Regions from separate parts of the Eggerthella guodeyinii genome, predicted to be linked through region 3. Evidence: predicted binding sites of a transcription regulator. Region 3 holds the regulator's gene; each other region holds the start of a gene.

Region 1 (5,176 bases), 1.4 Mb from region 3:
GATTGAGGAGGTAGTGCACGCATGAAGAAGCTGTTCATCATCGGCGGCATGGGAGCCGGCAAGTCCACGGCCCGCAAGGTGCTCGTCGAGCAGGGTTTGCCGAACATTGATCTCGACCAGGTAGGCCACGACGTCCTCACGTGGGATACGGTGAAGGCCGAGCTCGTCGAGACGTTCGGCGAGGATATCCTGGGAGCCGACGGCGAGATCGATCGCCGCGCGTTGGCCGCCAAGGCGTTCGTGAGCCCCGCGGAAACGCGCAAGCTCAACCGCATCACGCTGCCGCGCATCGAAGAAGCGTTCACCGACCGCATCGCCGAGCTGGAGACCGAGGGCCACAAGGCCGTGGTGGTGGAGCACTCGGTGTTCAAGAACCGCCAAACTTCGCTCGCCTACGATGCCGACGTGGTGATCGCCGTGCTCGCGCCCATCGACCTGCGCATCGAGCGCGCCGTGAAGAGCGGCTGGGACGAGACCGACGTGCGTCGCCGCATCGCCCAGCAGATCACCGACGCCGACCGCATCGAGGCGTCCGACGTGGTGTTCAACAACGACGGCACCCCCGACGAGATGCGCAACAAGGTGCTCGCCTGGTGGGGAGACTACTCGAAGGACCTGTAAGAGCGTAGCGCTACGTGTGGGAGGGGCCCCGGTTCGGACGAACCGGGGCCCTTTTTTGTCTGGGCCGTGCCGCGACCCTCCCGGCTTTCCGGCGGGTTACCAGAGGCCCAGGACGTGCTGCATGCCGAGGCTGACGGCGGTGATGGCGATCCAGCAGCACAGGCCCATGAGGATGGGCTTACCGCCCGTCTTCACGAGGTGCACGATGTCGGTGTTCAGGCCGATGGCGGCCATGGCCATGACGATGCAGAACTTCGACAGCGTCTTGAGCGGCTCGAACAGCGCGACGTCGATGCCTGCGGCCACGGCGACGGTGGTGATCACGGACGCGGCCAGGAACAGCACGATGAACACGGGCAGCGCGCGGCGCAGGCTGAAGCCGCCGAGCTTGCCGGTGGGTTTGACCACGCTGCGGGCCTGCGCTTCGAGCGCAGCGGGATCGCGGCTCTCGCGGCGCGCCACCCAGATACCCAGCACGAGCGTGATGGGGATGATGGCCAGCGTGCGGGTGAGCTTGACGATGGTGGCCTGGTCGAGCGCGTTCGAGCCGGGGTGCATGCCGTCCCACGCCGCTGCTGCGGCCGTCACCGAGGACGTGTCGTTCACGGCGGTGCCGGCGAACAGGCCGAAGCCCTCGTTGGACATGCCCAGCGCGTTGCCGAGCGACGGGAAGATGAGGGCGGCCAGCACGTTGAACAGGAAGATGACCGAGATGGCCTGAGCCACATCCTTGTCGTGCGCTTTGATGACGGGCGCGGTGGCGGCGATGGCCGAGCCGCCGCAGATGGACGATCCGACGCCGATGAGCGTCGAGATCTCGGAGGGCATGTGCAACACCTTGTGCAGCACGAACGCCGTGATGAGCGCCGTGGCGATGGTGGATCCGATGATGGGCAGCGACATCATGCCCACCTGAGCGATCTGCGCGAGGTTCAACCCGAAGCCCAGCAGCACGACGGCGGCCTGCAGCACCTTCTTGCCCGCGAACGCGATGCCCGTCTGCACGGGTCCGCGCGTGGGCTGCTTCCAGAACACGGCGATGGCCATGCCGGCCAGGATGGCGAACACGGGCCCGCCGATGATGGGGAGCAGCTGTCCGACGAACCAGCACGGAACGGCGATGGCCACGCATACCGCCAGCCCGGGAAGATTCTTCAGCGCGTTGGTCACGATCAGTCCTTCTATCACGAACGGGGCTCGCGCCCCGTATCCGTCATTAACGGCGAGAGAGTATATCACTGCCGCCATAGCGCCGCCAATTCTGAGTCCACCTCGTTTTCTTTTATTCACGAACAAATGTATGTATTTATGTGCTATACTGCTAGTACAAGAAAAAGAGCCAGTGCAAGCGCCTTCGAATCACTTGAATGGTCGGATGTCCATAGATGGCGACGGTGTTCCGCGTCGCCCGTACCACGCTTGCAAGATCCGCGAGATCCTCTCAGATTTCGGAACGCCTTAGAGAGGTGCATGCTCCATGCCTGATCGCGAGAAGATCAATGCTCGAGGTATCGAAGTTACGTTCTACACGAGGGAATCTCATGCCGACTATGTGTCGCTTACCGATATCGCACGATATAAAAGTGCCGTACCGAAGGACGTTATTAAGAACTGGTTGAGGACGCATGACGTCATCGAATTCCTCGGTCTTTGGGAAAAGCTGCACAACCCGCGTTTTAAAGGGGTCGAATTCGATTCCTTTAAAGATCGGTCGGGAAGCAATTCTTTCACACTCTCTCCAAGCCAGTGGATCGAACGGACCGATGCCGTCGGCATAGTGCCGCGCCCAGGGCGTGGAGGAGAACCTCGTTCCCAGCGAGGTAGACGAAGCTCAGCTCATCGTCCTGTCGAACCTGGAAAGCTACAACGCCGAGATGGTCAAGAGAGGGCTCGACCAGGGGTGTCGGCTGGAAGCGCTCAACCGAGCAGCTCTCGCTGTTGCTCCGCTCCGGTGCGGCCGAGGGGCTGGAAAGCGGCAGGATGAGTTCGGAGCACGGACTACCTCCTGTTTCGTAACCATTTACTAACGAACATATGTTCATATCGAAGGGGCTGTGCTACACTGGTTCCCTTGTGAGATTTTTCGTCGCGCGGCCCGACACGTCGGCGCTCCGCTGTTATTCGGAAGGAGCAGCATGGCTCATCTTTCCAATATCGAAGGCATCGAAATGGAGGGCAAGCTGCCCGAGGTTCGCCTTGCCGCCACGCCCTTCGAGGTGGTTTCGCCGTACGAGCCAGCAGGCGACCAGCCGCAGGCTATCGAGAAGCTGGCGAAGGGCATCGAGGATGGCCTGCGCTATCAGAACCTGCTGGGCGTCACCGGCTCCGGCAAGACGTTCACGATGGCGAAGGTGATCGAGGCCGTGCAGAAGCCCACGCTCGTCATGGCGCCGAACAAGACGCTTGCGGCGCAGCTGGCAAGCGAGCTCAAGGAATTCTTCCCCGAAAACGCCGTGGTGTACTTCGTGTCGTACTACGATTACTACCAGCCTGAGGCGTACGTGCCCTCGTCCGACACGTTCATCGAGAAGGACGCGTCCATCAACGAAGAGGTGGAGAAGCTGCGTCATGCGGCCACGTCGGCGCTGCTGTCGCGGCGCGACTGTATCGTGGTGGCGTCGGTGTCGTGCATCTACGGCATCGGCTCGCCGATGGACTACGCCGGCATGGCCGTGTTCGTGGACAAGCAGAAGGACATGGATCGCGACCAGGTCATCCACGAGCTCATCGACATCCAATACGACCGCAATGACTACGAGCAGAAGCGCGGCACGTTCCGCGTGCGCGGCGATGCGCTCGACGTGTTCCCGCCTTATGCCGACCATCCTATCCGCATCGAGTTCTGGGGCGACGAGATCGAGTCCATCACCGAGATCGACAACGTGACGGGCGAGGTGCTCAACGAGTTCGAAGCGCTGCCCATCTGGCCTGCCTCGCACTACGTGACCGCGCGTCCGAAGATGGACCGCGCGCTGGGCACCATCCGCGACGAGCTGCGCGAGCGTTTGCAGCAGTTCAAGGAGGAAGGCAAGCTGCTGGAAGCGCAGCGCCTCGAGATGCGCGTGAACTACGACCTGGAGATGCTGGAGACGATGAACTTCTGCTCCGGCATCGAGAACTACTCGCGCCACATGGACGGACGCGAGCCGGGCGAGCCGCCCTACACGCTGATCGACTACTTCCCGAAGGACTTCTTCTGCATCATCGACGAGAGCCATGTGACGGTGCCGCAGATCCGCGGCATGCACGAAGGCGACCGCTCGCGCAAGATCACGCTGGCGGAGCACGGGTTCCGCCTGCCCAGCTGCCTGGACAACCGCCCGCTGCGCTTCGACGAGTTCGAGGATCGCATCCCCCAGTTCGTGTACGTCTCGGCCACGCCGGGCGATTACGAGCAGAAGGTGTCGCAGCAGCAGGTGGAGCAGATCATCCGCCCGACCGGCTTGCTGGATCCCGAGATCATCGTGCGCGGCTCGGCGTCGCAGATCGACGACATCATCGACGAGTCGAAGGAGCGTGCTGCGCGCAACGAGCGCGTGCTCATCACCACGCTCACGAAGAAGATGGCCGAGGACCTGACCGACCACCTGCTGGACCAAGGCGTGAAGGCGCGCTACATGCACTCCGACATCGCGACGCTCGAGCGCGTGGAGATCCTGCGCGACCTGCGCCGTGGCGAGTTCGACGTGCTCGTGGGCATCAACCTGCTGCGCGAGGGCCTTGACCTGCCGGAAGTGTCGCTCGTGGCCATCCTCGACGCCGACAAGGAAGGCTTCCTGCGCAACCACCGCTCGCTCATCCAGACGATCGGGCGTGCGGCCCGCAACGTGTCGGGCCAGGTGATCATGTACGCCGATAAGATGACGGATTCCATGGCGCTGGCCATCGACGAGACGAAGCGCCGTCGCGCTATCCAGATGAAGTACAACGAGGAGCACGGCATCGAGCCACAGACCATCCGCAAGGCCATCAACGACATCATGAGCTACGTCACCGACGAGATGGGCACCACCACGGCCGAGCAGGTGAACAAAGAGCTGGCCGAGCTGTCGTGCGAGGAGGTGCTGCGCATCATCCAGTCGATGGAAGACGACATGGCCTCGGCGTCGAAGAGCATGGACTTCGAGGAAGCCGCACGCCTTCGCGACCAGGTGGTCAAGCTGCGCGTCCAGGTGGAGGGCGGCAGCGAGGACGACGTGCTGAAGGACCTCAAGAAGAACGCCCGCAAGGGCAGCGCCTACGGCAATCGCAAGAACGCCGCCTACGGCAGCGCCCGGAGGTCGTAGGGATCGCGTCGCACGCGGCAGCGTGAGGGGCGAGCGCCTCGTGCCGCAGCGTCGTCTCGCACGGCGAGCGCCCCGCGCCGCAGCGTCGTCTCGCACGGCGCGGCGGCGCGCGTGGGGCTTCAGCTTCGGTCGCGTCGCTTCTCGTCGGCGCGCCTGCCTGCGCGCTTGCCGATGCGCGCGAGCAGGCGGTCGATGCCCACGTACGCGTAGCCCAGGGCGATGAACGCGGCCAGCAGAACCGCCGCGGTGACGGCAACCGTACCCGCACC
Region 2 (5,176 bases), 170 kb from region 3:
TAGCCAGACCGCCCATGTTGGGCCACCACGAGAATCCGGCGCCGAGGCTCAGCTCGAACGCGATGAGGAAATTGAGCCACTCGCTATCGAACGGCGCAAGGGGCTGGGCGGCCAAGACGGTGTCCCAACCATAGTTCGCGCTGATAACCACCGCGAGAAACAGCAGGATGATAATGAAAATGGGAGCCACGATGGTGTTCATCTTCTTCAAGAGCACCGGGCCCTTCCAAGCAACCATCCAGCAGACTGCGCCAGCCACCATCGACAGGATAACCACCGGCAATCCCGTGCCGATGTCTATCCCGCTGAATCCCAATACGATGTTCGCCACCGCTTTGGCGACCATCATGCACAAGATGATGAGCCACGCGATAACGAAGACGGACATCAGCACCAGGAACACCTTCGTGCCCTTCCCGCCGAGCACGCCTCGGACCGAGGTAAAGGCGTCCACGCCGTATTTCGAAGAGATCACCTGCGTTGCCAGAGACATGAGCAGCACCGCCACGATGTTGCCCGCAATGGAGGCAACGAGTGCCGTTTGCACCCCCACGTACGTGGCGAGCGTACCGCCCGTGATGAAGCACCACGCTGCACAGGCAAAGCCGGTGATGACGACCGTTTGATCTTTGAAACCGTAAATGCGCTCGCTCTTGAGAACGGGCATCGACTCGCTTTGAGCCTCGTTATTGACATCTGTTCCAGCCATACTGCACCTCCTTAAAACCCCTTAAAAATACAGGACCGCATACCAGAGCACTGGCAACAACCCGAGCACGACGAACATCGCGGCGATAAGCACGTTGTCGGCCTTGTTCAGCCCTGCAACAAGCGTTCCTTCGCGTTCCGCTCGCTCTATTTTCGCGATGCGTTCGAACAGTTCGCCTTCGTGCTCTTCGTCGAAGTTCGTATGGCCCCCGATTTCGGATCTGATTTCCTCTACATCGCTCATGACAGCTCCTCCTAGGACGTTTCAAAAAGGATGCGCGGGCCCCGGCCCCTGCGCCCGGAGCCCGCGCTCTCCAATTTTTTGATTGCTGACCAGGTCGTTACGCCGAAGGCTCCTGCTGCGTGATGCAATGAATGTTGCCTCCGCCGTAGACGACTTGGCGGGAGTCCACGCCGACGCATTCGAATACGCCCGCGCCCCACGTCTCGTCGTAGATGCTCTGGAGCGTCTCTACGGCGCGCGCGTCGTTGGCGTCGCCGTACTGCGGCACGATGCAGCCGTGGTTGGTCACCAGGTAGTTCATGTACGAGGCGATCTGAGGCTCGTCCTGCGCGGTTCGCGGGTTGACGAGGTCGATGGAGGCAGCCTCCGCTTCGGACATGTAGCAGGGCTTCTCGGGCATGGGCAGCTTGTAGACCTTGAGCTTGCGTCCTTTTGCGTCGGTGGCGTTGGAAAGCGTCTCGTAGATCTCGTGGCATTGCCGGTAGAAGGGATAGTCGGGATCGTCCGTCCAGATGCAAGCCATCACGCCGGGCGCGATGAACGTCGCACAGTCATCGATATGCCCATTGGTCACGTCCGGGTCGATGCCCTCCTTGACCCAGATCACCTTGTCGATCCCGAGATACTTCTCGAGTTCGGCGGTCATGTAGTCGCGCAGCTCGTCGCTGAACGGCGCATACGTGCGCGCGTACTGCGGCCAGTCGCCCGCATCGGGCTCGTCGGCGACCAGGGCGCAGGCGGTCCTGCCGGCGGACAGCAAGCAGGATTCGGTGACGACGAGCGTGCCCTCGCCGTCAACGGTGATCGAGCCGCCTTCGAGGATCACATGGTCGGGCCGATAGGTGCGCACGCCAACGTAGTCGGCCATCTTCCGGGCGATCTCGGCGTCCTTGTCCCAGGGGAAGTACAGGCCGTCCACCAGGCCGCCGTAGGCGTTGAAGTGCCAGTCGGTCGCGGCCTTGCCGCCCTTGCCGTCGACGAGGAAGGTGGCGCCGGTGTCGCGGAACCAGGCGTCGTTGATGCTCATCTCCAGCACCTTCACGCGCTCGTTGTCCTTGAACACCGCCTTGCAGTTGGCGTAGTCGGCCTCGTTGCAGCACATCACGACGGGCGTGAACCGGGAGATCGCATGCGCAATGCCTGCGTAGGTGCGCTGGGCGGGGACGGCGCCGAAGGCGAACGTGTCGGGACGGTTGGGCCAGCCCATCCAGACGCGATCCTGCGGGGCGAACTCGGCGGGCATGAAAAAGCCGTCAGCTTTGGGATGAGACATGGATTCGGTGATCTGATTCATTCGATCTACCTCCTAATCGCATTGCATGATTGCGGAAAACGAGCCGCAGCTCGCTTGCGGGGCTGCGGCTCGTTGGCGGGTTCTAAAAGTCGTAGTTGTGAATACGGGGGGTGAGCAGGTCTTCGACCTTGCCCTGATAGTGGTTCTCGAGAGCCTCGCTCGTGTTGCGACGCAGAGGCCACAGGATGTAGACCAGGATGCCGCGCTGCGCGTAGAGTCGGTTCTCGCCCAGCGGAAGCAGAGCGGACTGGGGCCCGTCCCAAACCGCGTCGGTCATCTCCCAGTTGCGGTTTCCGGGCAGGTAATGCATGACCCACGCGCTCTTCGGAGCATGGGACAAGAGCTCTTCGTTGATCTGGTACTTCGGATAGAAGACGTCGAAGGCTTCTTCCTCGCTCACGCCTTCCTTGTGGTAGTTCACGACGCCGGTGTAGAAGAAGTCCGTTTCCGGGGCGTACTCGATCGGGTCCTCGGTGCAGATGATTTCTCCGTTGCCGTCCTCGGCGGCCTGCTTGCGGCACTGCTCGAGAAGATCCTCGCTCGGCCAGAACTTCTTGGGACCCGCGCAGATGACGCGGATGCCCAGACGGGGGAAGAGCGAGAGATGGTCCATGAAGACGCAGTCGAAACCGTCGGCACCGTCGCCGAGCCACATGAAGGTGCAGTCGGAGAGCTTCTTTCCTTGAGGCTTGCGCTCGATCATCGTGATGAGGTCGGCGATGACCTGCGTCGGATGGTGCTGCTCCTGGCTACCAAAGCCGTCGGCACGGAAATCGTTGCAGCTCATGCCGGAAATGACGGGGACGGTGGAGTTTGCCACGACCTCGTCGATGACGCGCTGGCTCTTGCTGCGGATCATGATGGCGTCTGCCATGCTCGAGATGATGGCCGCGGTCTCGGCGATGTCCTCCTGACCGGAGCCTGAGTGCAGAGAGCTGCCACCGAGGAACATGGCATGCCCGCCGAACTGGGTCATCGCGGTCTCGAAGCTCACGCGAGTGCGGGTAGACTGCTGGTCGAACATCATCGCAAGGGAGACGTCCTTGAGAAGGGGGAGGCGCACGCCTTTCTCTTCCATTTCCTTGAGCAGCAGACAGGTGTCGAGCAACTCGTCGATCTGCTCGACGCTCCAGTCGCTCAAACGGTTCATGTCCATGTAGTGTTCGTGCTTCACTTCCATCACTCCTTAGACTTCGCGGAACACCGCCTCTCGGGCTCCATTGGGTAAGAAGTGTATGGACGAGCGGGAATAACCCTCAATGACCCCTCGGAGCCATTTCGAAGGTGAGGGCGTCGGTACGATGGGGTGTTACTGCGCGTTCGGCGTGCGCAACGGCGGGGGAACCGCGTTGCGACGGCGGGTGAACCGCGTGAGATCCGCGTCGGATCGGCGTGGAAAAGCGCTATACTGTACGAACAAGTGTTTTGGTTGTCGTGAAACGAGGAGGCGACGGTGGCGAAGGAGCGCACGTACGTGTGCATCGACTTGAAGAGCTTCTACGCGAGCGTCGAGTGCGTCGACCGCGGGCTCGACCCGCTCGCCGCGAACCTGGTCGTGGCCGATCCCGAGCGCACGGAGAAGACCATCTGCCTGGCCATCACGCCGTCGATGAAGGCGCTCGGCCTCTCGAGCCGCTGCCGCGTGTTCGAGATCCCCGCGGGCGTGGACTACGTCATGGCGAAGCCGCGCATGCAGCGCTACATGGAGGTGTCGGCCGACATCTACTCGATCTACCTGCGCTACGTGTCGCCCGAGGACGTCCACGCGTACTCCATCGACGAGTGCTTCATCGACGCGACGCCGTACCTCGCGCTGTACCGGATGAGCGCCCGGCAGTTCGCCGTCATGCTCATGGACGCGGTGCTGGCCGAGACGGGCGTGTGCGCCACGGCGGGCGTGGGGTCGAACCTGTTCCTCGCCAAGGTGGCGCTCGACATCACGGCGAAGCACGCCGAGGACCGCATCGGCTACCTCGACCAGGCCGAATTCGAGCGCTCGATCCAAACCCACCGGCCCATCACCGACATCTGGAACATCGGCCCCGGCATCGCGAAGCGGCTGGCGAAGTACGCCGTGTACGACCTGCGCGGGGTGTGCGAGATGAGCGAGAGCACGCTCTACCGCGAGTTCGGCGTAAACGCGGAGTACCTGATCGACCACGCCCACGGCGTGGAGCCCTGCACCATCGCCGACATCCACGCCTACGAGCCCGGCGGGCATTCTCTGGGAAACGGCCAGGTGCTGCCGTGCGACTATTCCTACGACGAGGCGAAGGACGTGCTCAAGGAGATGGTGGACCAGCTCGTGCTCGACCTCGTGGACAAGCGCCTCGTGGCGGCGTCCATCTCCCTGTACGTGGGCTACGCGAAGGATCCGGGGGAGCGCGCGGGCGAAGCGGACGGCGCGTTCTTCGACGGCGGGCACGGCAGGCGGCCCGCGAGCGGCCGGCGCGGGGGCGCGCATACCGGCGGCACGCGCAAGCAGGCGGATCGCACGAACCTCTACTCGAAGCTCATGCCGCGGTTCCTCGAGCTGTTCGAGGAGACGACGCGCGCCGACGCGCCCATCCGCCGCATCAACGTGGGCTTCGGCGGCGTGCTTCCCGAGGAGTTCGCCACCATGGACCTGTTCGCGGACGTGGAGGTGGAAGCCGAGGAGCGCCGGCTGCAGCGGGCCGTGCTGGCCGTGAAGGACCGCTTCGGCAAGAACGCGCTTCTGCGCGGGACCAGCTTGAAGGAGAAGGCCACGGCGCGCGAGCGCAACGAGCAGATCGGGGGCCATCATGCCTGAGCGCCGCCCCCGCGCCGACCGCGCGCAGCAGTTCATGCCCTTCGCCGCGCTCAAGGGCTACTACGACCTCATCCGCGAGCGCGAGCGCGTGGCAGAGCCGAAGCGCGAGCTGACCGACGAGGAGGCGCTCGAGCTGTCG
Region 3 (5,176 bases):
GCAGGAGGGCTCTGAGCAGGGTGGACTTCCCTGCTCCGTTTCTGCCGACGAGTCCGATGCGGTCCTCGTTTCCCAGGTACAGCTCGGGATGGTGCAGCGCGCGTCCCGCGCCGAGCGGCATGCTGCCGGCGGGAAGGCGGGCGAGCACCTTGCGGGCGGCGGGAGCGGCATCCGTTTCCAGGGAGCCTCGGGCCTCCTTTTTGGCATCGAGGCCTTCGATACGCTTCTCGACGGCCTCGATGCGCTTGTCCATCTGCGACGAGAGCTTGCCCGCCTTGCCGTCCTGCCCGGAATAGACGGCGAGCTTGATCTTCGCCCGCCCGTCGCGATCGTGCCGGTCGAGGTGCCGCGCCGAACGGCGGGCCGACGCGCGGGCGGCGACCCCGTCGCGCCGCGCACTCTCGTTCCTGATGCGGGCAAGCTCCTCGCGGGCTTGGCGGCGCTCCGTGCGCACGGTCTCCTGGCGCAGGTCGAGCTCCCGGCGCGCCTGCGTGTAGGTGCCCGGGATGGCGACAGCCCGTCCCGCCTCGACGAACACGCACGATTGCACGAGACCGTCGAGCAGCGTGCGATCGTGCGACACGAGCAGCCCGACGCCCTTGAACGAGGCGAGCGCCTGCGCGACGAGGGCACGCGTGGGCGCGTCGAGGTGGTTCGTCGGCTCGTCGAGGGCGAGCACCTGCGGCTCCGCGGCCAGCGCGCAGGCGATCTGGATGCGCTTGCGCTCGCCATGGGACAGCGAATCGTAGCGCCACAGCCATTCGTCCTCGATTTCCAGCAGCGCGCGCAGTTTCACGGCCGTCGAGCCGTAGTCGCAGGCGAACTCCTCGAGCGTCGCAGGGGGCAGCGCGGTGGACTGCTCGCATATCGTGCCGCGCGTCCGGGGCGACACCGACCCCCGATCGGGCGGGAGCGCGCCGCACACGCAGCGCGCGAGCGTGCTCTTGCCGGCGCCGTTCGGCCCGACGATGCCCGTCCAGCCGTTCGAGAACGTGAGCGAGACGTCGTCGAGCGCGGGCTCGTCGGCACCTTCGTAGGTATGGGAAAGATGATGGGCGGTAACGAACATGGCGACCTCCGTCTGAGAGGCGCACGGGCGGCTCGGTGCAGCGTTCAGCGATGCCGATGAAGGGAATGCCAAGCGGCTTGGGAAAGCGGATGAAGCGCGAGGCGGAGTCGAGAACGATGGCGAAAGCGCACCCGATGCGGCTGATGGATACCTGCAAGGGGTGAAAAGAGGGCTTTCGTTATCGCTTCATGTTCCTTGTCTCCTTCGCGAGGCGCGCTCGCCTGCGGGTGCGGCGGCGCGGCACGGTTGCTGCTCGGCCGAGTCTACCACGGCGGGCGGAATGCGTAAACCCCCGAATGGACGCGCCTCCGGGGTGGCGGAGGCGCTACGCAGCCACAGAAACGCAGCATCTGTGGGTTATGGAACGGCCGCTGCGGGCCGTGGGAGAACGACGGGCGCTACAGCCCCATGAACAAGCTGGCGAACGCGAGCGCCGCGAACACGCACCCGCCGACGACCGCCTGCCAACGCTGCACGCGGCCGAACGACACGCCTTGCGCCGTGCCCGCGCGCACGGCGGACGCGAACGACGCATCGCCGCGCCCCGCATGCGCGCCGCGCCCGGTTTGGGCCGCGCGCTCGGGAAACGCGATAATGCGCGCCTGCCGAGCAGGTGCCGAATCGAGCTTCGGTTGAAGGGCCGAGGTTCCCTCGACGGGGTATTTCATCTCAAAATTCTTCATTTTATGCCCTCCTGCTCTTGCGTAGAACCTTTGTTCGCGTATATAATAGGTCGAACAAAGGTTCATGTCAATAGAAATTTCATACATTTGTTCGGTAGAAGATAGGGCGGCGACGAAAGGACGATCCATGGCCGAGAAAGTGACGAAGCGCCAGCAAGCGGTGCTCGACTGCATCGAGGAGTGCATTCGGGAGAAAGGGTACGGCCCGACCGTGCGCGAGGTATGCCAGAGCCTCGGCCTCTCCTCCCCCTCCACCGTGCACGTGCACTTGAAGGCGCTCGAGGAAAAGGGCCTCATCAAGCGCGACCCGCTCAAGTCGCGCTCCATCGCGCTCACCTATCCGCTCGAGGACGCTGCGCTGGCCACCAACGTCGTCGCGCCCAGCTTCAGCAACATCGTGAGCGTGCCCCTCGTGGGCAACGTGGCGGCCGGCTCGCCCATCCTCGCCGAGGAGAACATCACCGACACCCTGTCGCTTCCCACCGAGATCGTGGGCGACGCCCCGTCGTTCTTGCTGTCGGTGCGCGGCGAGAGCATGATCGAAGCGGGCATCAACGACGGCGACTACGTCGTGGTCAAGGAGCAGCCCGTCGCGAACAACGGCGACATCGTCGTGGCCATCATCGACGACGGCGCCACGGTGAAGCGCTTCTTCAAGGAAAGCGACCACATCCGCCTGCAGCCGGAGAACTCCACGATGGACCCCATCATCACCACCGATTGCGCCATCGCCGGCAAGGTGGTCGCGGTCTTCCGCCGCCTGTAACGTCGCACGCCGAACCAACGAAACGCCCCGCCGCTCGATGGAAGCGACGGGGCGTTTCTATTTGGCGTCGCGCCTCAACCGGGATGCCAGGTACGAGCCGTACGCCCGGAGGTCGAACGCGTCGCCGTGCGCAAGCGCCAGCGCGACGAAGACGACGAGCGAGACGCTGAGGTAGCAGTCCTTCACGTCGAACACGAACGCCCCGGGAACCTGCAGGAAATCGAGGCTGCCGCCCCAGAACACGCGGTCGACGAGCCCGCAGACGCAGCCGGCCAGGCCCACGGCGAACACGAAGGCCGCCGCCTTGCCCGGCTTCTCCACCGACGCGCGGTAGAACGCGTACGCGCTGAGCGCCAGCGCGATGGCCAGCACGTTGAGGGCGATGGCCACCGCCGGCACGCTGAGCACCTCGATGAAGTTGCCGCCCCAGGTCATCTTCTCGTTGACCGTCGGATAGTACTGCAGGACGTCGCCGACGAGGGAGAAGCTGTACCCCATCCCCCACCGCGCGATGACGAGCTTGACGCCCTGGTCGACCGCCACGAGGAGCGCGATCGACCCGATGAGCGCCAGCCGCCCTCCCGAGGGGGACGGCCTACTCGCCGCCATGCACGAACGGCCTGAACAGCCCGGCGTACGAAGGGCCCGCGAGCATGACGATGCGCGTGCCCGCCTCCTCGTGCGTCTCCGAGAGAATGTGGCAGCGCTCGTGCGCGATGGAGACGAGGTCGCCCCGGCTGTAGGGGATCAGCACGTCGAGGTGCTCGTCCTGCGCCGAGGCGACGCGGGCGACGTGGTCGACGAGCGCGCCCACGCCCTCCCCTGTCGCCGCCGACGCGAACTGCGCCTGCGGATGGCGCGCCTTGAGGGCCGCGAAATGCTCCTCGTCGAGCAGGTCGCACTTGTTGAACACGAGCACGCGCAGCAGGTCCTGCGCCTGGATCTGGCCGAGCACGTCCTCCACGGCGGCGATCTGCGCCTCGTACTCGTCCGACGACGCGTCCACCACGTGCAGCACGAGGTCGGCGCCCGTGATCTCGTCGAGCGTCGACTTGAACGCCTCGATGAGCGTCGTCGGCAGCTTCTGGATGAATCCGACCGTGTCGGTGATGGTGATCTCACGGCCCTCGGGCAGCTCGAACTTGCGCGTGGTCGAGTCGAGCGTGGCGAACAGCTTGTCGTACGCCAGCACGTCCGCATTCGTCAGCCGGTTGAGCAGGCTCGACTTGCCGGCGTTCGTGTAGCCGGCCAGCGCCACCTTGAACATGCCGCTCTCGTAGCGGCTCTCGCGCTGGACGGCGCGCACCTCGGCCAGGTGCTTGAGCTCGCGCTTGATGGACGTGATGCGCTTGCGCACCATGCGGCGGTCGACCTCGAGCTGGCTCTCGCCTTCGCCGAAGCGCGACCCCACGCCGCCGCCCATGCGGTTGGAGGCCAGGTGGGCCCACATGCCACGCAGGCGCGGCAGCAGGTACTCGTTCTGGGCGAGCCGCACCTGCAGCCGCCCCTCTTTGCTGGTGGCGTGCAGGGCGAAGATATCGAGGATGAGCGCCGTGCGGTCGATGACCTTCACGTCGCGGCCCATCGCCTTCTCGAGGTTCGCCTGCTGCGAGGGCGTCAGCTCGTCGTCGAACACCACGAGATCGGCCGCGTGGGCGCGCGCGAGCTCGGCCACCTCGTCGGCCTTGCCCGTGCCCACGAACGTGCGCGGGTTGGGAGCGTCGAGCTTCTGCGTGGTGGAGGCCACCACGTCGGCGCCCGCCGTGTCCACGAGGCGCTCGAGCTCGGCGAGCGACGACGCCAAGGGCCAGGTGGAGCCGGGGCGGTCAACGCCGACGAGCACGGCGCGCTCGCGGCGTTCTTCGGCGACGGGGGTCATGCCCCGCGTGATAACAGATTCGTATTCCGTCATGGATGCAACCTTTCGATGCGAAGACGAGCACGCCGGCATCGGCGTCGGCGCGCGGAGACAGTCGGAAGCGGCGGCGGCCGCTAGAGGAACGCGTGTGCTGTCTGCATGATAGGTGCTCCGATCTTGAACGGTTCGACGGCAGAACCCTGCCTGTGGCTCCGTATCATACCACATGCGCCCTTCCGTCCGGAGAAACCGTCAGGCAACGCCGCCGTCCAGCAGCCCGAGCGCCTCGTCGACGAGCGACGGCAGCTCGCGCCCGGTGGCGTCGAGCCATCGGATGCGCGCGTCCTTGCGAAACCACGTGCGCTGGCGCTTCGCGTAGCGCCGCGTGGCCAGCTTGATCCGCTCGACGGCCTCGTCGAGGGAGACGAGCCCGTCGAGCGCGTCGACGATCTCCTTGTACCCGATGGCCTGAGGCGCTGTGACCCCTTCGCGGAACCCGCTTCTCAGCAGCCCCTCCACCTCGGCCACGAGGCCCGCCTCCACCATGGCGTCCACCCGCGCGTCGATGCGCGCGCGCAGCGCGTCGGGATCCACGGCCAGGCCGAGGAAGACGGCCGGCACGAGCTGCGGGAGCTGCGCGAGCCGGGCGCGCTGCTCGGCGTAGGTCGTGCCCTCCTCGAGCAGCTCGAAGGCGCGCACGACGCGCTTGACGTCGGCTGCCGGGATAAGATCCGCGCTCGCCGCATCGCGCGCGGCCAGCAGCTTCCACAGCGCCTCGGCGCCCTGCTCGCGCGCCACGG
Region 4 (5,176 bases), 870 kb from region 3:
GGCGGGAAGCGCGTAGCGCGGCGAGAAGACGGGCGCCCGCCGCTCGACGAGCACCGCCGCGAGCACCGCGACGATGACGCACGCCTGCTGGCACGTGCTGTACAGGTCGTACGTTTCCGACGACCCGGCGTGCGGCGCCGCCAGGCCGCCGAACATGATGGCCCACACGAAGGCGAAGCCGACGTGGTACCACCGCAGCGACCGCAGCAGCGTTTGAGCTTTCACTATGGACAACGAAGCATCCTCCCCTGGTAAACTTCCGTCCAACGATACCGCATCATGCCGCGCTCGTACACCGAGCAGCGCGACGCCGAGCGGAGAACCTACCGGTCGGCGTCGAGGGGCGTTTCTATCACGGCCGACGGGATGATGGGCTCGGTGCCGTACCCCAGCACGTCCATGGTGGAATCGGCCTCCTGCGCCAGCTCGGCGTCGGCCTCGTCCAGCAGCAACGCCAGCTCCTCGGGCGTGTCGGGCAGGTCGAGGTCGTAGGCGTCGGCCAAGGCGCGCGCCTGCTCGGCGCGCAGGGCGGACAGCTCGTGCTCGCCGGCCTCGCTCAGGTAGCCCGAAGCCAGCAGCAGGCTGCGCGCGATGTACTCGGACACGCGCGGGTCGACGCCCGACACCTGCATGACGCTCGCGATGGACTCCGGCGACAGCGACAGCAGCGTGGCGCCGTCGATGTCGGTGGCGTCGCCCACGGCGCGCTCCAGCATGTTGGCGGCGTCGCGCGGGTCACGATCTTCCACCGCCCGCGACCAGCTGCGGCGGATGGCTTCCGCGAACTGCAGCAGGATGCGCATGAGGTAATCCTGTTCGAGCATGCAAGCTCCTTTCAAAGGCCCGGGCGAACCCGGGCACGCGAGGTTACGAGGATGACGGAACCTTGATTCCCAGGTGGTCGTAGGCCCGCTCGGTGCAGATGCGGCCCTTCGGCGTGCGCACGAGCAGACCCTGCTGCATGAGGTAGGGCTCGTACACGTCCTCGAGCGTGTCGGTGTCCTCCGACAGCGCCGACGCGAGCGTGGTCAGGCCCACGGGCCGGCCGCCGAACTGCACGGCCAGCAGCTCGAGGATGCGGTTGTCCACCGCGTCCAAGCCGAGCGCGTCCACCTCGAAGAAGCTGAGCGCCTGCGCGGCCACGTCCTCGTCGATGACGCCGTCGCCGCGCACTTGCGCCCAGTCGCGCACGCGCTTGAGCAGCCGGTTCGCCAAGCGCGGCGTGCCGCGGCTGCGGCGCGCGATCTCGAGCGCGCCGTCCTCCTCGATGGCGACGTCCAGGATGGACGCCGAGCGGCGCACGATGGAGGCCAGCTCCTCGGGCGAGTAGTACTGCAAGCGGAACGCGATGCCGAAGCGGTCGCGCAAAGGACCCGTCAGCAGGCCGGTGCGCGTCGTGGCGCCGACGAGCGTGAAGCGCGGCAGATCGAGGCGGATGGAGCGCGCTGCCGGCCCCTTCCCCACCACGATGTCGAGGGCGAAGTCCTCGAGCGCGGGGTAGAGCACCTCCTCCACCATGCGGTTCAGGCGGTGGATCTCGTCGATGAACAGCACGTCGCCCTCTTCGAGGTTCGTGAGGATGGCCGCGAGGTCGCCCGTGCGCTCGATGGCGGGGCCGCTCGTCGTCTTGAGGTTCGCGTCCAGCTCGTTGGCCACGACGGCCGCGAGCGTGGTCTTGCCGAGGCCCGGAGGGCCCGAGAACAGGATGTGGTCCACCACGTCGCCGCGCGCCTGCGCCGCCTCGATGAGGATGGCGAGCGATTCCTTGATCTTCGTCTGGCCCAGGTAGTCGCCCAGGCGCTTGGGGCGCAGGCTGCGGTCGAGCGCGAGGTCGTCCTCGGTGAGCGTGGGCGTCACCGCGCGCGAGCGCGCGTCGGCCGGCGGCGCATCGTCGCGCCCCGCCCCCGCGCCCGCCTCGAACACGAGCCCTTCTATTTCAATGCCGTTGTCTGCCATAGCCGCCTATCCGTCCCGACGGCGCGCGCGGCGCCGCCCGGCTTCGCCTAGTTCGTTCCCAGTCGCTTCAGCGCATATTGTAGCAGCACGCTTTCGGCCGCGCCCTCGGGAGCGCCCTTGAGCGCGACGTCAGCCTCCTCGGACGTGAAGCCCATCGACAGCAGCGCCTCCCGCGTGCCCGCGAGGTTCGCCGCCGACGCGACCACGGGCGCCGCCTCGTCGAACAGGCCCGCAAGGCCCTCGTCGAACGAGCCCTTCAGCTCGAGGATGATGCGCGACGCCGTCTTCTTGCCCACGCCGGGGATGCGCTGCACCGCGGCCACGTCCTGCGCCTGCACGGCGGCCACGAGGCCCGCGGGCGAGAACGCCGACAGCGCGGCGAGCGCCACCTTCGGCCCCACGCCGCCCACGCCGATAAGCCGCTCGAACAGCGCTTTCTCTTCCAGCGTGAGGAAGCCGAACAGCGCGAGGCCATCGTCGCGCACCTGGAGGAACGTGTGCACCTCCACGGCGGCGCCCGCCTCGGGCAGCTTCGACAGCCCGGCCTGGGACATGCCCACGGCGTAGCCGATGCCGTTCACCTCGATGTAGGCGGTCGTGGCGGTCTTCGCGGCCAGCACCCCTTTGAGAAACGCGATCATAGCCTGTCCTTTCCAGCGGAAGCATCGCACGCGGGAACGCCGCGATCGGGAACGTCGTAGGCCGCGCACGCCGCGCCCGTGCGGCGCGCAAAGCCCTCGTGGGTGGTATAGCAGATGGCGGCCGCCAGCGCGTCGGCGGCGTGGTCGGGGCGCGGGATGTCCTCGAGCGCAAGCAGCTGGCGCACCATGTACTGCACCTGGTCCTTCTCGGCCGAGCCCGTGCCCACCACCGCCAGCTTGATCTGGCTGGGCGAGAACTCCAGCACCTCGAGGTCGCGCTCGGCGCACGCCACGAGCGCGGCGCCGCGCGCCTGCCCCGTGGCGAACGCGCTCTGCACGTTCACGCCGAACCACACCGTCTCGATGCCCACGCACGCCGGCTCGAACCGCGCGATCACCGCGGCCATCTGCTCGTGTATCTTCCGCAGGCGCTGGGCCAGCGGCAGATCCTTCGCCGTGGACACGCAGCCGTACGCCGTGCACGCGAGGCGCGGCCCGCGCTGCTCCACGATGCCCCAGCCCGTGTTGGCCAGGCCGGGGTCGATCCCTAGGATGGTTCGTTCGGTGCGTGCCATCGATTCCTTCTCGTCGTCGCGCTCGCCGCGTCCGCGGCGGGCGCGTTTCGGTTGCAAACGTTTGTTCGTTGACATCCTAGCACAAAGCCCGGGAGTCAACCCTTGGAAGGCGCGCTTTTTCACAGCCTCGTCAGAGGCCGTTACCCATGCGTTCGCATCGCGACGCTCCATGCGCCCTCTTCGAGCTGGTACACTACGGGCAGACGCCCGGCCGAAGGGGAGGCGACGATGCCCAACGATACGTTCTCCATCATAGCGAAGCGGTTCTTCATCGCGACGACCGCCAACGAGCTCTGCAAGAAGACGAGCTTGGACGAGATCGCCGTCGACGAGATCTGCGAGACGGCCGGCGTGTCTCGCTCCGGCTTCTACCGCGCGTTCCACAGCAAGTACGACATCGCCCCCTGGTGCCTGCGGTTCCCGCTCGAGGAGGGTGTCGGCAAGATGGGGCGCTCGCTGACCTGCCAGGAGGGCATCGCCATCACACTTGAGATATTCGCGCTGTTCAAGGATCTGTTCAACGCCGCGAAGAAAACGTCCGAGATGCTGGTGTGCGACGAGGAGGAGCGCCGCCACGTGGTCGCCCTCATCCGCGAGACGCTGGAGACGCGCCACGGCACGAGCGTCGACGAGGCGCTGGCGTTCCAGATCGAATGGGTGACCGCGGCGGGCCTCGACGTTTCCGAGGACTGGATTCGCGGCACCATCGACAAATCGCCCGCCGAGCTGGCCGAGCTGTTTGCCAGCTGCTACCCTCCGCGGCTGCGCAAGCTGCTGGACGACCCCGTCGACCACGCCGACGACGGCGATTTCGACCTCAGCAGGTTCGTCGTGTCGATGCTGAGGCACGCGCCCGAGGAGACGCAGGCCTGAAACGCCCCGCCGCGCGCGTCCCCTGCTGGGACGGGCGCCCCTTCGCCGTCCCACGTTGGAAACGAGCGCCCCGTTCGTTTCTTGAGGATGCGCGTGCTCCGCCCGATCATGGAACGAGAATCCGAGGGGATTCCAATCCAGGGAAACGGAGGGGCATCATGGAAACAACCGATCGCACGTTCTCACGGAGGAGCTTCCTCAAAGGCGTCGGCATCGTCGGGGCCGCAGCGGCGACCGGGGCGGCGCTCGCCGGATGCGCGCCGTCCGGCGGCGACGCGCAGGAGGCGGCCGCGACGGGCGACGTTCCCGCGGTCACGCAGCGCCTGCTCGATCGCGGCATCATCGGCGCCGACCTGCCGGACGCGGCACCCATCCTCCCCGCCGAGGCGCCCGAGCGCTACGACGACGAAGCCGACGTGATCGTCGTGGGCCTGGGCGGCGGAGGGCTGGCCGCAGCGGGCTATCTGGCCGAACAGGGGCTCGAGGTCATCGCCATCGACAAGGAGGCCACCGTGGGAGGCGCGAGCCGCCACGCGGCCGGCTACGTCGACATCCTCGGCGGCACCGAGGCCCAGAACGCACTCGGGTTCCCAGGCGTGTACCGCGGCGACGACGATGCGGCCATCCGCGACGCGGAATCGAGCGCGAACTACTCCATCGACGAGAAGCTGCTGCGCACGCTCATCGACAACCACGTGGAGGCCGACGAGTGGATCACGTCGACGGAGGGCTGCAACCTCGTGTGCACCGGCGCCGCATGGAACGACGCCAGCCGCGAGGGCGGCGGGGGCGCGTTCTACAACGTGCTGGCTCAGGACAACCTCATGAACGCGCTCGAGAAGCGCGCGAAGGCGGGCGGGGCCGACATCCGCGTGCAGACGGCGGCGGCCCGGTTCGTGTTCGACGGGCAGCGCGTGACCGGCATCGTCGCCACCGACGAAGACGGCGCCGAGCACTATCTCAAGGCAAGGAAGGGGTTGATCCTCACCGCGGGCGGCATCGGCATGAACAAGGATCTCATCAGGGCGTACATCCCCAGCGCGTACGAGGGTGCCGTGCAGGGCGGCCCGATGCCCTTCCACACCGGAGAGGTGTTCCGCATGGGGCTGGGCGTAGGCGCCGACTTCTCCG

The links. The regulator LexA, encoded in region 3, represses DNA repair genes until DNA is damaged. The targets are predictions, from matches to a motif close to CNAACANNTGTTNG.
Region 1: the regulator LexA is predicted to act here: its motif matches at 2,649-2,662, upstream of uvrB (excinuclease ABC subunit UvrB).
Region 2: the regulator LexA is predicted to act here: its motif matches at 3,660-3,673, upstream of GS424_RS09275 (Y-family DNA polymerase).
Region 4: the regulator LexA is predicted to act here: its motif matches at 3,227-3,240, upstream of ruvC (crossover junction endodeoxyribonuclease RuvC).

The regions. Positions count from the first base shown of each region.
Region 1 covers NZ_CP063310.1:3,401,899-3,407,074, reverse strand. Annotated here, with positions in the region: gene mnmA (tRNA 2-thiouridine(34) synthase MnmA) at 1-25, shown strand, start outside; gene coaE (dephospho-CoA kinase) at 22-621, shown strand; gene GS424_RS14575 (YeiH family protein) at 718-1,791, opposite strand; gene uvrB (excinuclease ABC subunit UvrB) at 2,757-4,907, shown strand; gene GS424_RS14560 (Pr6Pr family membrane protein) at 5,027-5,176, opposite strand, start outside.
Region 2 covers NZ_CP063310.1:2,214,513-2,219,688, reverse strand. Annotated here, with positions in the region: gene GS424_RS09295 (purine-cytosine permease family protein) at 1-709, opposite strand, end outside; gene GS424_RS09290 (hypothetical protein) at 731-952, opposite strand; gene GS424_RS09285 (agmatine deiminase family protein) at 1,050-2,246, opposite strand; gene GS424_RS09280 (ornithine carbamoyltransferase) at 2,329-3,426, opposite strand; gene GS424_RS09275 (Y-family DNA polymerase) at 3,700-5,037, shown strand; gene GS424_RS09270 (YolD-like family protein) at 5,030-5,176, shown strand, end outside.
Region 3 covers NZ_CP063310.1:2,048,759-2,053,934, reverse strand. Annotated here, with positions in the region: gene GS424_RS08500 (ATP-binding cassette domain-containing protein) at 1-1,069, opposite strand, end outside; gene GS424_RS08495 (hypothetical protein) at 1,468-1,737, opposite strand; gene lexA (transcriptional repressor LexA) at 1,880-2,518, shown strand; gene GS424_RS08485 (signal peptidase II) at 2,576-3,127, opposite strand; gene hflX (GTPase HflX) at 3,114-4,430, opposite strand; gene miaA (tRNA (adenosine(37)-N6)-dimethylallyltransferase MiaA) at 4,629-5,176, opposite strand, start outside.
Region 4 covers NZ_CP063310.1:1,182,441-1,187,616, reverse strand. Annotated here, with positions in the region: gene GS424_RS04765 (helix-turn-helix transcriptional regulator) at 1-225, opposite strand, end outside; gene GS424_RS04760 (hypothetical protein) at 324-824, opposite strand; gene ruvB (Holliday junction branch migration DNA helicase RuvB) at 868-1,956, opposite strand; gene ruvA (Holliday junction branch migration protein RuvA) at 2,004-2,597, opposite strand; gene ruvC (crossover junction endodeoxyribonuclease RuvC) at 2,594-3,172, opposite strand; gene GS424_RS04740 (TetR/AcrR family transcriptional regulator) at 3,401-4,045, shown strand; gene GS424_RS04735 (FAD-binding protein) at 4,204-5,176, shown strand, end outside.